2 regions of the Bradyrhizobium genosp. SA-4 str. CB756 genome follow, and region 1 is predicted to be linked to the other one. Evidence: predicted binding sites of a transcription regulator. Region 1 holds the regulator's gene; the other holds the start of a gene.
What was found. The regulator LexA, encoded in region 1, represses DNA repair genes until DNA is damaged. The targets are predictions, from matches to a motif close to TGTTCNNNNTGTGTTCNG.
Positions count from the first base shown of each region.

Region 2: the regulator LexA is predicted to act here: its motif matches at 6,061-6,078, upstream of BRAGE_RS0126180 (DUF3072 domain-containing protein).

Region 1 covers NZ_KI421499.1:2,793,636-2,801,556, reverse strand. Annotated here, with positions in the region: gene BRAGE_RS0113800 (hypothetical protein) at 102-296, shown strand; gene BRAGE_RS0113790 (molybdopterin molybdotransferase MoeA) at 529-1,740, shown strand; gene lexA (transcriptional repressor LexA) at 1,917-2,618, shown strand; gene BRAGE_RS0113780 (hypothetical protein) at 2,818-3,042, shown strand; gene BRAGE_RS0113775 (hypothetical protein) at 3,249-3,683, shown strand; gene BRAGE_RS0113770 (GAF domain-containing protein) at 3,887-4,828, shown strand; gene BRAGE_RS0113765 (ComEC/Rec2 family competence protein) at 4,838-7,120, opposite strand; gene BRAGE_RS0113760 (DUF2171 domain-containing protein) at 7,213-7,446, opposite strand; gene BRAGE_RS0113755 (nuclear transport factor 2 family protein) at 7,626-7,921, opposite strand, start outside.
Region 2 covers NZ_KI421499.1:5,368,967-5,376,887, forward strand. Annotated here, with positions in the region: gene BRAGE_RS0126135 (HAMP domain-containing protein) at 1-1,988, shown strand, start outside; gene BRAGE_RS0126140 (HWE histidine kinase domain-containing protein) at 2,002-3,492, shown strand; gene BRAGE_RS0126145 (hypothetical protein) at 3,489-3,710, opposite strand; gene BRAGE_RS0126150 (hypothetical protein) at 3,852-4,109, shown strand; gene BRAGE_RS0126155 (hypothetical protein) at 4,204-4,437, shown strand; gene BRAGE_RS0126160 (type 1 glutamine amidotransferase domain-containing protein) at 4,517-5,077, opposite strand; gene BRAGE_RS0126165 (hypothetical protein) at 5,317-5,517, opposite strand; gene BRAGE_RS53040 (hypothetical protein) at 5,578-5,760, opposite strand; gene BRAGE_RS0126175 (hypothetical protein) at 5,778-5,999, opposite strand; gene BRAGE_RS0126180 (DUF3072 domain-containing protein) at 6,115-6,306, shown strand; gene BRAGE_RS0126185 (DUF6496 domain-containing protein) at 6,381-6,677, shown strand; gene BRAGE_RS0126190 (hypothetical protein) at 6,696-7,058, opposite strand; gene BRAGE_RS0126200 (Do family serine endopeptidase) at 7,333-7,921, opposite strand, start outside.

The sequences.
Region 1 (7,921 bases):
GGAACCCAATCACTTTGTGCAATTTTGTACGGAGTTCCCGGAACGAATACCGGCTTCCGGACTCATGAGTCCGTTGGGAATTCTACATCAGGCTTATCGTCGTGTTGGGCAAAACCTACCTCACCAAGCAGGCCTCGCTGCTGATGAAATACGCCAGAACCACCTCGGATTCTGAGCTCTCCGCCAAGCTGATCAGCAAGGCCGCCGACCTGAAATCGCAGGCCGATCCGCTGCCCGACAAGGATCAGAGTCCCAAAGCGCCGGACGTCAGTCCGGACGAGCAGCCGGGGAGTTGACCGATGCTGGCCGTGGCACTCGTCCTTCTCGTCCTCGCCATGGCCATCCTCGTCCCGGTCTGTCTCGCCTTCTGGATCATGCCGCGGCGGACTTGACGTCTATCCCTCACTGCAGAGCGGACAACGCAGGATGAATCATCCTGCGTGATCGCCTTTTTGCCTCTGCGCCTGCACTCGGCTAGAACTCTCGCCGCCGATTTGCCCGAACGGGGCGCAGCTGGAGTTTTCACCCGTGGCCCTGATGCCGGTTTCTGACGCGCTTGCCGCGGTGCTTGCCGGCGCAGAGCCGCTGCCTGAAGAAATGCTCGCCCTCGACCAGGCCTTCCAGCGCGTGCTTGCCCACGACGTCGCGGCGCGGCGCACCCAGCCGCCGCAGGCGATGTCGGCGATGGATGGCTATGCGGTGCGTGCGGCCGACGCCGCCAAGATCGATTCCCAGCTCACCGTGATCGGCGAGGTCGCGGCGGGGCGGCCGTTTGCAGGATCGGTCGGCGCCGGCGAAGCCGTGCGGATCTTCACCGGCGGCGTCGTTCCCGACGGCGCAGACGCGGTCGTGATCCAGGAGGACACGGTTGCGGACGGCAGGCGCATCACGATCAAGGAAGCGGCCGTGACGGGACGACACATCCGCCCCGCCGGTGTCGATTTCAGCGAGGGCGACGTGCTGCTGCGCAAGGGCATCCGGCTGACGGAGCGCGACCTCGCGCTCGCCGCCGGCATGAATCACCCGTTTCTACCCGTCCACCGCCGCCCGAAGGTCGCGATTCTCGCCACCGGCGACGAGCTGGTGATGCCGGGCACCACGCCTGGCCCCGGCCAGATCGTCTATTCCAACGGCTATGCCCTGCACGCGCTCGCCCGCAGCGAGGGCGCCGATACCGTCGATCTCGGTGTTGCCGCCGATACCCTGGACGCCACCACCGCGGGCATACGCCGCGCCCGCGCGAGCGGCGCCGACATCCTGATCACCACCGGCGGCGCCTCGGTCGGCGACCACGATCTGGTCCAGCAGGCGCTGAAGGCCGAGGGCACCGCGATGACGTTCTGGAAGATCGCGATGCGGCCCGGCAAGCCGATGATGCATGGAAGGTTGGCGGCGATGCGCGTGATCGGCCTGCCCGGCAATCCCGTGTCATCCTATGTGTGCGCCTTCCTGTTCATGGTGCCGCTGATTCGGGCGCTGTCGGGCCGCTCCGTGATTCACCATCGCCGCGAGCGCGCGGTGCTGGGCCGCGACGTCGGCGCCAACGACCAGCGCGAAGATTATCTGCGCGCACGCCTGGAGACGCGCGACGACGGCACGCTGATCGCCCTTCCCGTCAATCACCAGGATTCCTCGCTGCTTGCGAATCTCGCTGCGGCACAGGCACTTCTCGTGCGCGCGCCGTTCGCGCCGAAGGCCGAAGCCGGCACACCTTGCGAGGTGCTGCGCCTGCCGGTCTGAACGCGCTGGCCACACGCGTGACGCGAACTTTGTCGCGTTCACGGTAAATTAAGCAGTTGCGGAACATGTATCGAACATATAGTGTCCGTTCATGATTTGTTTCGAGCATGCAGCGGCTTATCGCTGAATTCAGCGTCTCGGAATCGAACGACATCAACCGGGGGATTTTGGTCGAGATGTTAACGCGCAAACAGTACGAGCTCCTGCGGTTCATCAGCGAGCGACTGAAGGAAAGCGGCGTACCGCCCTCCTTCGACGAGATGAAGGACGCGCTCGATCTGCGCTCGAAATCAGGCATCCATCGCCTGATCACCGCGCTCGAGGAGCGCGGCTTCATCCGCCGCCTGCCCAACCGCGCCCGCGCCATCGAGGTGATCAAGCTGCCCGAGCTGCAGGCGGCCGCCGGCAATCGCCGCGGCTTCACGCCGAGCGTCATCGAGGGCAATCTCGGCAAGGTCCGCACGACCTCCAGCCCGCCTGCGGACGAGGGCGAGCGTCCCGTCGCGGTGCCGGTGATGGGCCGGATCGCGGCCGGCACGCCGATCGAGGCGTTGCAGACCCGCAGCCACACCATCAGCGTCCCGCCCGATATGCTCGGCTCGGGCGAGCACTACGCGCTCGAAGTGCGCGGCGATTCCATGGTGGAAGCCGGCATCCTCGACGGCGACATGGCGCTGATCCAGCGCAACGAGAGCGCCGACACCGGCGACATCGTGGTGGCGCTGATCGACGACGAGGAAGCGACCTTGAAGCGCTTCCGCCGCCGCGGCGCCTCGATCGCGCTCGAGCCCGCCAATGCGGCCTATGAGGTGCGCATCCTTCCGCCGAACCGGGTCAAGATTCAGGGCAAGCTGATCGGGCTTTATCGGAAGTACTGATACCGCAAGTACTAGGCGCGCTGTCCGCGCGCTTCGATCGGCATCGCCGACTAGAGATCGGAGCGGATGATTGTCCGCTCGCGCTGGATAGTCTTTCTGGTTTCGCGCAGATTATCCGGCCCCTCCTCCGGCGCTACATCCTCGCCACGCCGCACGAAGCAGCACCGCTTCGGAAAGGCTTTCGGTTCGAGGAGATGCCATGCGCAAGATCATCCTGAGCACAGTAGCAGCGGCGCTGATCGCAGCATCAGCATCGCAAGCCGTTGCCGCACCATCGCACCGCCATGCCCGTAAGAACGTGGCCAAGGAGACGGCCAAGGAAACGGCAATGAGCGAGCAAGTCCGCAACGCGCGCAATGCGCTCACGCAACCATCGCAACCGGTCTGGCCATACTCCGGTTGGTCGGCGCCGGCTGGCCGCTGAGCTGGCCACTGATACGCCCACCGAATGCACGAAAGCAGGCTTTGTTCCCGGGGGATTCGGGAAAGATAATGTGATCGCACGCTGCGGCAGCGAGCCGCAGATTTGCCTATAACCGGGCAGACGCTATGATGCTTCCACTCTGATAGAGGCCTGCGCCTCGTAAGACAGAGGCGCGGGTTGCTATCTCCGCATGAGGAGCACCCACGATGTGTGACTACAGCCTGCATGCCGTCGCATCGCGCCCTGCCGAGGTCGGCGAGACGATCGTGACGACAACGTTCCGCGGCACCTCGACGCGCGGCTTTGCCTCCGCGGCCGATCCGACCGTCGCGGTCTGCCTGCTGCCGGGAACGGAGCTCGCCTTCGCCGACAACGTCCGCTACGACAATCGCTGGATCTGGACGCGCACCGTCAACTCGCGTGTCGGCAAGTTCGGCAAGATTGATCCGCACATTCCCGATCGCCATCATGACGCGATCGAATTCCCCGACGGCAAATACGTGCTGGTGACTCAGCTCGTCGAAGGCCAGCAGGCAACCGTGCTGCAACTGCCCGTGACCCAGCCGCTCGGCGAGCGCGAGCACAAGCCGCAGGTCAGTGCCGAGAACCGCCCGACGACGCCGCGTCTGCCGATCGGTTGAAGCAGATATCCCCGGCCGCCAGGTCGGAGCCCGGAATTGAGATCGCCATCGCCGGCCGCGGCCGGCGACGTGGTGTTGTTTGTGTCTCTCGATATCCCACCTTCCCGTCGCACGAAGTTTGCGCGGCGCTGCCTGAATTTTGAACGTCCGTTTCACAGGCAAATGGCCGATGCTGTTCCGGCTTGGGACGGCGGACGGACTCGATGAAAACCTTCATTCGTGTCGTTGAACTCTGGGTGCCCGACAGGACGCGCATGCGTCTGGAATTCGGCGGCGGCCTCTACGGCGAAGGGCTGTCCGCGTTCAGGGCTGTGAGCGAAGATCTGCACTTCGGATATGACGAGGGGCTCCCCGGCAAGGCCTGGGCGTCCGGCCACCCGGTGATCCTCACCAAATTCGCCAACTCCTATTTCAAACGGACCGACCAAGCCCTTGCAGCCGGTCTCACCTGCGGCGTCGCGGTGCCGGTCTTTGCAGGCGAATTCCTGCAAGCGGTGATGGTGCTGTTCTGCGGCGACGACGAGGCGCATGTCGGCGCCATCGAGCTCTGGCACAACGACGCCGATACGTCCCACGAGATGAGGCTCGTCGACGGCTACTATGGCACCGCCGACATGTTCGAGTTCAACTCCCGCCACACCAGGTTTCCGCGCGGCTTCGGCCTGCCCGGACGCACCTGGAAAGCGGGCCTGCCGCTGATCATCAAGGACCTGCACAACGCCAAGAGCTTTCTGCGCTGGGAGGACGCGGCCGAAGTCGGGATCAACCTCGGCGTCGGCATCCCCTACCGAGCCGGCACTGAGAAGACCTGGGTTCTGACATTCCTCTCCGCGCAGGCAACGCCGATTGCGCGGCGCTTCGAGATCTGGGTGCCGAACGAGATTCGTTCGGCGCTGGTCTTCCACGCCGGCGACTGTGGCGCGCAGACCGACCTCACCGCGCTCTATGCGAACAAATCCATCGCCAGGAGCGAGGGCAGCATCGGCGGCGCCTGGGCCACAGGCATGCCCGCGCTCAATGACGATCTCGCGCATGACGGCTCGATCTCCGGCTCCGAGGCCCAAACAGCCGGACTGAGCCGGATGGTGGCGCTACCGGTGATCGGAGGTGCGGGACTCGACGCCGTGCTGGCCTGGTACTTGTAGCCGATCTGCTCAGTCATCGGCCTGCAAGTCGGCCTCGGACGGCGTTGCGTCCCGGTTGCGGAGCGTCGCCGCCTGCGGCGCAAGGCTCGTCCCGAAATCAGCCTCGCTCGCGATCGCCGGCGACCATGGACGGTCCGTGCCCCTCGCCTTCACTGCCTGGACCGCGAAGCCGTCGCCGCGATGTGTCAGGGCGAGCGCTCCTTGTGCGGCAAGACGCTGCCGGTCGACCACCATCGCCGCGCAATCCGGCGGCGCGGGCCTTGCCGTCACCACCAGTGCAGCGCGACTGCAATCATCCGCCAGCGCGTCGATCCGAAGGGACAGCGCCACCAGCCGCCCGTCGGCGAGCGGCGTGACGCAGCCGGCCTCGTCGCATGACCCGCCGTCAGCCAATGCGGCACTGCCGGCCTCGCGCGCATCGGCGTCGGCGGCGAGCCACTCCTTGAGCAGAAAACCGTCCTTGCTGGCCCTGATCAGATGCAGGCGCCCGTCCCTGCCCCGCACCGCGACGCTCTGGCCGTCCCCGGCAATCAGAATGTCGGGCTGGCGCGCCGCGAGGCCCCAGAGGATCGCCGCCAGCAGCACCACGGCGCCGGACCAGCGCAGCGGCGTGCGCAACAAACCCATCACGATGACCCCGAGGCTCGCCGCGATCAGCGGGCCTATGCCGAAGGCCGGGATGCGGCCGACCGCGCCTGGCAAGCCCGCTACCCAGCGCGAGACCGCGATCATCCAGTCGATGCCGATCCCCATCAGCCACCAGAACACGCCGTCGAGCCCGAACGGTGCCGCAAGCAGGCCCAACAGCCCGGCCGGCATGACCAGCGCCGAGACCACCGGCATGGCGCCGAGATTGGCGAGCACGCCGAACGGCGTGACGCGGTGGAAGTGGAAGGCGGCGTAGGGCGTGGTCGCAAGCCCCGCGATCAGCGAGGCCAGGAACAGCATCGCGATCTCGCGCCCGCCCCACAGCGCGATCCGCGCGGTCGTGGAATGCTCGGGCGAGGCAAACAAATTGGGCATGCCGATCTGCACCAGCGCAACAAGTCCCAGCGTCGCGGCGAAGGACATTTGAAAACTCGGATGCACAAGCGCTTCCGGCGCGACCGCGAGCACGATCAGCGCTGCCACGGCCAGCGTACGGAACGTGATGGCGCGGCGGTCGACCATCACTGCGATCAGCACCACCGCCGTCATGAAGAACGATCTTTGCGTCGCGACTTCCGCGCCCGACAGCAGCAGATAGAACGCCGCCGCGACCAGTGCCGCGGCCGCCGACCATTTCTTGATGGCGAAGCCGGCCGCAAGCCGCGGAATCAAGGCCAGCAGCGCGCGCACGGCGAAGAACACGACGCCGGCGACGACCGCCATGTGGTAGCCGGAGATCGACAGCACATGCCCCAGCCCCGAGATGAACATGGCGTCATTGACGGGCGTCGAGATCGCATCGCGCCGACCGGTCAGCAGCGCCGTCGCGATGGCGCGATTGTCGCCCTCGAGCGTCGCGCGGATGCGCGCGTCGATCGCATCGCGCAGGCCCTGCATGAACGCGGCATAGCGCAGCCGCAGGCCACCGGTATCCGGTGGCACGGACGCCGTGATCGCTCCCATCACGAAGCCGGAGGCGCCGATGCCCTGGAAGAACATGTCGCGCGAGAAATCGTAGCTGCCGGGTCGCACCGGCGAGATCGGCGGCAACAACCGCGCCTTCAGCTGCACGAAGCTGCCGACCTCGGGCGCGGTCCCCTTGCGCACCGACAAGCGCACGCGCTCGAGTTTTACATCACTGCGCTGCGCCTCCATCGCGGTGACACGAAGGACAAAACGGTCGGTGCGCTCGCGGATGTCGCGGGTCTCGACGAAGCCCGACAGCGAGACCGAATAGAGCGGCTTTGCCAGCACCGTGTGCGCGATACGCGCCGTCTTCCAGGTCGCCACGGCCAGGCCGGCCGCGACCGTCGCGATCAGGAGCGCAGGCGCAAACCACCGGCTCCGCCGCAACAGGACCGCACCACAGATGAGCGCGACCGCGGTGGCGGCAACGACCCACAGCACCGGCTCATGATCGGCCGCGAAGTACAGCGCGATGCCGCCGCCGAACGCGACAGGCACCCACGGCAACAGCCGCCCGGCGCCGGCCTCCGCGCGCGCCCATTCGCCCAGCGTCTCGACGATCGCGGGCCAAAGGCCGGAGCCCGCCGGCGCAAAGCCGCCCGCCGAGGCGGTTCGGCCCGTCGGCCAAGTTCCCGCGATCCCTTGCGAGACACGCTGCGGCCGGCCCGGCTCCGCCATCCCCTAGCACCCTGCGATACGCGACGGGTGCCGAGGCTACCGGAACGTGCAGGCGGAATAGCGGTACGGATCGGGAACGAACGGAGGCCCGCCTACTTTTCCTCTTCCATGGTCACGGCGACATCCGCTTTCGCCGACAGGCGCACCTTGTTGCCTTCGACGTCGGCAACGAGGCCCTTGTCGATGAAGTGATGGTGCCCCTTGTGGCTGCCCTCGCCGCTGTCCTTCTTGGTCAGCTTGATGCGATTGCCCTCGACCCGGTCGACGGTGCCGATGTGGACGCCGTCGGCGCCGATGACTTCCATATGCTCTGCGATGTTCTGCATGGCGGATCCTTGGTTGGGAATCCATCTCAACGCAGCCGACGCGCGTTCGTTTCCATCGTCATTCCGGGACGCGCCCCTTGGCGCGAGCCCGGAATCCATAACCACGAGCCGGGGTTATGGATTCCGGGCCTGGCCCTTCGGGCCATCCCGGAATGACGGAGCCAATGGAATACGGTGCGCTAGATCAGCGGCAGCTGCGACGAGGCGTGGTGATTGACGATCTTCCACTCGCCGTCCTCGCGCATGATGACCCAGCTCATCTTGACGATGAGATCGTCCCGCTCGCCTGCGAGGTCGAACGTGATGGTGGCCGCCATGTTGATCAGGTCAGGGCCGGCCTGCGCCGCGTTCACCTCGGAAAAGGCCGCAGATGGCTTGCGCCAGCGCGGCAGGCCGTTGAAGTAATCGGCAACGCCGTCCCTGCCCCGATAGAGCTTTGGATTCGAGCCGAAGAAGAAGGCATTCTTCGCATAGA
Region 2 (7,921 bases), 2.6 Mb from region 1:
CGCCGCTGAACTCGATCCTGATCCTGGGGCAGCAGCTCACCGACAATCCGGACGGCAACCTCACCCTCAAGCAGGTCGAATTCGCCCGCACCATCCATGGCGCCGGCACCGACCTGCTCAACCTCATCAGCGACATTCTCGATCTCTCCAAGATCGAGTCCGGCACGGTGACGGTCGACGCCGAGGAGATCCTGACCGCGAACCTGCTCGAGACCGTCGGCCGGCCGTTCCGGCACGAGGCGGAGAACCGCAACCTGTCGTTCAAGATCGACCTCGATCCGAACCTTGCGCGCAGCATCGTCACCGACTCCAAGCGGCTGCAGCAGGTCCTGAAGAACCTGCTCTCCAACGCCTTCAAGTTCACCGCCGAAGGCGAGGTGTGCCTGACGGTCGCCGGCGCCGTCGGCGGTTGGGGCACGGATCACCCGGTGCTGAACTCCGCGCCGGCCGTGATCGCATTCGAAGTCTCCGACACCGGCATCGGCATTCCCCTGGAGAAGCAGAAGCTGATCTTCGAAGCGTTCCAGCAGGCCGACGCCGGCACCAGCCGCAAATACGGCGGCACCGGCCTTGGTCTTGCCATCAGCCGCGAGCTCGCAAGCCTGCTCGGCGGCGAAATCCATCTGCGCAGCGCGCCGGGCAAGGGCTCGACCTTCACGCTCTATCTGCCGCTGAAATATTCCGGCCCGACGCTGGCGCCGCGCGCGCCCGCACCGCAGGCCTATAGCCAGCCGCCCGCGCTGCAGCCGTCCGCGCCCGAGCAGCAGCGCGTCATCGAGCAATTGCCCGACGACCGTCTCAACCTCGAACCCGGCGACACCATCCTGCTCATCGTCGAGGATGATCCGCATTACGCGCGCGTGCTGGTGGATCTCGCCCGCGACAAGGGCTTCAAGGTCCTGGTCGCCGCGCGCGGCGCCGAAGCGCTGGAGCTTGCCAAGCAGTACCAGCCGCGGGCCGTCTCGCTCGACGTGTTCCTGCCCGACATGCTCGGCTGGACGGTGCTGAGCCAGCTCAAGCACAATCCGCTGACCCGCCACATCCCCGTACAGATCATTACGCTCGACGAGGACCGCCAGCACGCACTGGCCCGCGGCGCCTTCTCCTTCGTCAACAAGCCGACGACGACGGAAGGCGTGGCAGCTGCGCTGACGCAGATCAAGGAATATGCGCAGCCGCGGCGCAAGCGGCTGCTGATCGTCGAGGACAATGAGGCCGAGCAGCTCTCGATCCGCGAGCTCCTGCACCATGACGACATCGAGATCGTGGCAACCGACACCGGCGCGGGCGCGCTCTCAACGCTGCGCGAGGCGCCCTGCGACTGCGTCGTGCTCGACCTCAGGCTGCCTGACATGAGCGGCTTCGAGGTGCTCGACCAGATCCGCAAGGACGATGCGCTGTCGAACATTCCCGTCGTGGTCTTCACCGGCCGCGAGCTCTCGGCGGAGGAAGACGCGGAACTCCACACCATGGCGCGCAGCATCGTGGTCAAGGGCGTGGAATCGCCGGAGCGCCTGCTCGACGAGACCGCTTTGTTCCTGCACCGCGTGATCACGGAACTGCCGGTCGAGAAGCAGCGCATGCTGGAGAAGCTGAACAGTTCCGACGAGGATCTGATCGGCAAGACCGCCCTGTTGGTCGACGACGACGCCCGCAACATCTTCGCGCTGTCGAGCGTGCTGGAACGGCGCGGCATGAAGGTGCTGACGGCGACGACCGGCAGCGAGGCGGTCACACTGGTCGAATCCAACCCGGAAATCGCCATCGTGCTGATGGACATCATGATGCCGCAGATGGATGGCTATCAGACCATCGGCGTCATTCGCGAAAATCCGGCCTTCGCCCGACTTCCGATCATCGCGCTGACCGCCAAGGCGATGAAGGGCGACCGTGAGAAATGCCTGGAAGCCGGCGCGTCCGATTACCTCGCCAAACCCGTCAACACCGATCAATTGCTGCTTGCGATCCGCATGTGGCTGCACCGTTGAGCTGGATCCGCGAATGGACCACGAAAAGGTCAATATCCTCCTCGTCGACGACCAGCCGGCCAAGCTGCTCGCCTACGAGGTGATCCTGAAGGATCTCGGCGAGAACCTCGTGATCGCTTCGTCCGGCCGCGAGGCGCTGGAGGTGCTGCTCAAGACCGAGATCGCGGTGATCCTGGTCGACGTCTGCATGCCCGAGCTCGACGGTTTCGAGCTCGCCGCGATGATCCGCGAGCATCCGCGCTTCCAGAAGACCGCGATGATCTTCATCTCGGCGATCCAGGTCAGCGACATCGACCGGCTGCGCGGCTACGAGATGGGCGCGGTCGACTACGTCCCCGTGCCTGTTGTGCCCGAGGTGCTGCGCGCCAAGGTCAAGGTGTTTGCCGAGCTCTATCGCAAGACGCGGGAGCTCGAGCGGCTGAACCAGGACCTCGAGGATCGCGTCCGCGCCCGCACGGCGGAACTGGAGAACTCCACCGCGAAGCTGCGCGAGAGCGAAGAGCGGCGCAGCATGGCGATCGCCGCCGGCAAGATGGGATCATGGGACTGGGACTGGATCAACGGCGACTGGATGTGGGACGAGGGCCAGTTCCGCATCTTCGGCGTGACGCCGGAGACCTTCAACGTCACATCGGCGAACATCCAGGCGCTGCTGCACCCGGATGACATCGATCGGTTCGGCGAGGCGGTTGCGGCATTCAACACCGGCGCGCGTGCCTATGAAGGGGAATTTCGCGTCAACCGTCCCGACGGCGAGGTGCGCTGGTGCGTCGGCACGGCGGCCGCAACGCTGGACCACGCCGGCCGTGTCGTGCGGGTGAGCGGCGTCACGGTTGATATCACCGAGCGCAAGCGGGCCGAGGAACGGCAGAATCTGCTGGCGCGGGAGGTCGATCATCGCGCCAAGAACGCGCTGGCGCTGGCGCAATCGATCGTGCGCCTGACCCGGGCCGACGAGGTCAAGGCCTATGTCAACGCCGTCGAGGGCCGCATCAACGCGCTGGCGCGCGTGCATACGATCCTGTCGCTGTCGAGCTGGCAGGGCGCCGAGCTCTCCAGGCTGATCGACGAAGAGCTTGCGCCCTATTCGCTCGGCGGCCAGATCAAGCTCGCCGGTCCCGAAGTTCAGTTGCTGCCGGCCACCGCCCAGACGCTGGCGCTGGCGCTGCACGAGCTTTTCACCAATTCGGCAAAGTATGGCGCGCTCTCGACGCGGTCCGGGCGGCTCATGATCGGCTGGCAGGTCGAGGACGACCTTCTCAAGCTGACCTGGGAGGAATCCGGCGGCCCGCTTGTCAGGACGCCGAAATCGCGCGGGTTCGGCACGCGCAGCCTGCTTGCCAGCGTCGAGTCCCAGCTCGGCGGACAGGCGCAATTCGATTGGCGAGCGGAGGGCCTGTTGTGCCGCCTGGACGTGCCGCTGACACGCAAGTCTGCGGCGACGACGGCACCCGGCAAGTTCGAGGCGGCCGGCTCCGTCGAATTGCAGCGCGCATCCGGTTAGCCCGACGCCGCGCTGGTCCTGCGCTGTGCCGTCTGCGGTTCGCGAGCGATGCGCCCCTCAAGCCAGGCTTCCGTTCGGGCCAGATCGCGCAGCGCCTTCGCATAGCGGCGGGCCGCGCTTCGCTCCGCGCCGCGCGGCAACTGGCGTGCCTTGCGCAAGATGTCCGCGGCCGCGTTGCGATAGGCCAGCGAGCGGTAAAGAAAAACTACCTTACCCATATCGAATGTTCCCGTGTTGCTGGCCCATATCCTCGCAAGCCCGGCATGAACGTCGGATGAAGCGCGCGACGGAATTCCTTGATCCGGATGGAACCAAAGAACGTCTCGCGCGTTTGCCTGCTGGATTCGGGACGCAGTTCCATGCGCGCGAAAAAGTCATCGGATCTGATTTCTCCCACTGGCATCATCAAGCTGATGACGCATGCGATGATGGGCGCAGCCCTCGGCCTCGCCTTCAGCCTCGCGCTCATCCTGTCCAATCCAGCGGTCGCCAATCTCTTGAATGACGGCGGTCGCCAGGCCGTCATCGTCTTCACCCTCACACTCGTGACGACCTTCGCGATCGGCGCGACACTCACCGGCGTCGTGTTCATCCTCGCAGAGGACAAGCAACCTTGAAGCTTGCGTGAAGCGAGCGAAATCTTTGTTGGGAACTCCTGCGACGGACGGCGGTTGGCAGCCTGCGTCATTTTAACTCAGGGAGTTCCCCCGCATGAAGACGACCAAGCTCGCTCTCACCGTGATGCTGGCAACCGGCCTTGCAGCCGCCCCGTTCGCCGCGCAGGCCAAGTCGCACAAGGCCAAGCATGGATCCTCGATGTCATCGTCGCAGACCACCGGCGCCAACACCAAGCCCTCCAAAGGCCCCGACGCCTCCGGCCAAGGCGGTTCTGGCCCGGGCTCCGATCAGGGCGGCACGATGACCAAGGGCGGCATGAGCAAGTAAGCTCAAATAGCTTCGGCCGCATCTCAAACAAAAGCCCCGCGGCAACGCGGGGCTTTTCGTCGAAACAGTGCAGCAAAGGTCAGGCAGCGCTGCGCTGGACGTGACGACCTTCCTTCACCTCTTCGATGATCTTGGCGCTGAAGGCGTCGAGGTCGCCGGGGTTGCGCGAGGTGATGACGCCCTGATCGACGACGACTTGTGAGTCTTCCCATGTCGCGCCGGCGTTGATGACGTCGGTCTTGATCGACTTGTATGACGTCATCTTGCGACCCTTGGCGATGCCGGTCTCGATCAGGAGCCAAGGCGCGTGGCAAACGGCAGCGACAATCTTCTTGGCGTTGAATATCTCCTTGATGAAGGACAGCGCCTTCGGCTCGACGCGCAAGAGATCCGGATTGATCTGGCCGCCGGGCAGCACGACCGCGTCGTAGTCGTTGCTGGAAACCTGGTCGAGCGTCTTGTCGACCTTCACCGGACGTCCCCAATCTTTCTTGTCCCAGCCCTTGATCTCGCCCGCCGCGAGCGAGACGACGTGGACCGTCGCGCCAGCCTGCTTCAGGCGATCGCGCGGCACTTCCAGTTCCGATTGCTCGAAACCGTTGGTGGCGAGAATGGCAATCGTCTTGCCCTTGAGATCCATGGAACGCTCCATCGCTATGAGAGGAGCCCGGTCAATCGGTCGAACCGGCTTCCGTTCCGAGCAACCGGCGGCATCTCACGGGGATGTGCGGCTTGCCGCAGCGGCCTGATGGCGGTCAAGTCATGACCACACCGGGCGCTAAAGCGCGATGAGATTTGGATGAATCGTCATCGCGCTTTAGGTTGTTGTTTACGCATGATCTTTCCGGAAAACCGCTTCGCACTTTTCCGGATCATGCTTTAGCGCCACATCGTCGGTGCGCGGACCAGAGCATCTCGCGCAGCCTGTTTTAGATCCTCGATCGAGCGGCGATCTGTTTGCGCGGCCTCACGCAGCCGCGTGGCGACACGCTCGCGCGTCGCCAGTTCGGAGAGAGGAAGCCCGGCGCAGACGTCGTCCAGCACGGCCTGTATCAAAGCGGCCATTTCGGCATCGTGCATCGGCGAGCTCCAGCGTGTCGCGTAGCGCGCTCGCTTTAGCTGCGTCGGATGTCAGGGATGTTAAACGCGCCCCACAGCATTGGCTTTCACGAGCTGGTCGAGCTGCGCGCGCTTGCGCGCAATCAGGAGCTGGGCCGCAGCATCATCCAATCCCTCGCGCTGCAATTGCCGGATCGCGGAGCCGAGCTCGAGGATTTCGGCGCGCAGTCTTAGAATCCGGTACGTGTCCGGGTCTTCCTCCACCGCGCGCCTCCGAACTCTCAGCGGCGCGCGATGGCGCGCACCGGATTGACGGCTGTCTTCACGGGACGAAGGCGCACCCGGTCGCGGACATCAGGCAGGACGTCGCCACCGCCGGCGGCCTTCCATTCGCCGATCAGCAGATTGATCCTCCGGCGCAGATCCATCTGCGCCAGAGCTTTTTCGGTGCAGTCGCGATCGCGATTGACGAGGTCGCGGACGGACGCCTCGATATCGGCCATCTCCAGCCTCAAGGCGCTGATTTTACGTCGAATTTCATTAATTCTGTTGTCCATGGCTTGTTAGAACAAAATAAGAACATATAGTCAAGTCACGAATTCAGGATGGAGCAGCGACATGCAGGTTCAGGGTAAATACGACGCAAAGGCTTTTCTCATGGAGATGACCCGCGCGCAGGGGCTGAGGCTGAAGCGGCTCAGCGAGGAGGCCTACCAGCCGGCGCAATACGATCGGGATCTGTCCTCCGCTGAAGCTGCGCGCCGCATCCGCGCGCTGGAGGCGGAGATCGAGCTCGCGAATTCTTTCTAGGCAGCCGGAACGTTCCGCGCTTTGGGAACCATGCTTGTGTCCAATGGTTTTTCCCCGGCCAAGGGAGAGAATGCATGGCACGCAAGGCAAAGAAACGCCGTTACTCGCGTAGCGCCGGCAGCGATGTCGAGAGCGAGATGCGGCGCTACAAGAAGGGCACCGCGAAGAGCGGACGCGGCGGTCGTGGCGGGCGCGTGAAGAGCCGCAAGCAGGCGATCGCGATCGGACTGTCGAAGGCGCGCAAGAAGGGCAAGAAAGTCCCGAAGAAGGCATCGAAGCGCAAGACGTCCAAGAAAAAGACGTCCAGGAAGACGTCTAAGAAGTCATCCAGGAAATCATCCAAGAGGTCGTCGAAGCGCAAATCCTCCTAGCGCTCGCGCCGATCCGTGTCAGATCATGCTGCCGGGCATGAAGCAGCGGATCGAAATCCCGAACGCGGTCTTCACCGGCCACACCATGGTGCGGCCGGCCCGGTTCGGCTCGGTGATGACGGCTTCATCCGGCACCTCGACCCACTGCCCGTCGAGACGCACGCGATAATGCCCGTTGTGCGACTCCCAGTCGGGATCGGCAACGGCAAAACCATCCGCATCCGAACAGCACGGGCCAAGATGGCTGCGCAGGCTGTCGAACCATGGCTTGAGGGGGGAGTCGGCGTAACGGCCGTCATCACGCCCGAGGGCGTTTCCGCTCCACAGCACCAATGGCGCCACAAGCAACGCACGCCTCAGCGAGAGCTTCAATCGATCCATGTTCGGCACCGATCAAATGCGAACCACCGGCCGGTTCCAAAAAGCGGCTGGCAGTTCGAAGGTCCACGCTTGCAACTGGCTCGGCGGCTCCGTTGCCGCCAAGCAAATATACGACTCGGAACAGTGATCAGCGAACACGGCTTTTTCGGACGAACCGGGTCATCGTCCCTGCCGTTAACGAGAATGTTATCAGATATCCCGCGGTAATTCTGAAGGCGAACAGAAAAGGCGGCCCCAAGGGCCGCCTTTGGATTTGGTTCGGTCGACGTTCGCCTTACGCGAGCGGCACCGCGACGAAGCGGGTCGCCTCCGCGCTCTTGACCTGCAACAGCACGCTGCGCTTGCCGGAGGACTTCGCCTGCGCCAGCTCCGAGCGGACGTCGCCGACATTGGCAACGGCCTTGCCGCCGACATTGAGGATGACGTCGCCGGTCTGGATGCCGCGCTGCGCCGCAGGCCCTTGCGGATCGACCTCGGTGACGACGACGCCCTTCTGGCCGGCGCCCTGCACCTCGCCGGCCGGAGCCAGGCTCAGCCCGAGGCGCGGCGTGCCGGCGTCCGGCTGCACCTTGCCCTCGCCGGTCTTGCCTTGGGCCTGCCGCTCGTTCGGCAGCTCGCCGAGCGCGAGCGTCACCGTCTTGGCTGCGCCCTTGTGGAAGACGTCGAGCTTCACCGAGGTGCCGGGCGCCAGCGTGGCGATGGTGCGGGCGAGATCGCGGGAGTCCTTGATCGCGGTGCCGTTGACGGCGGTGATGACGTCGCCGGCCTCGATGCCGGCCTTCGCCGCCGGGCTGCCGTCCTGCGGATTGTCGACGATCGCGCCGCGCGCTTCCTTGAGGCCGAGGCTGTCGGCAATGTCCGAC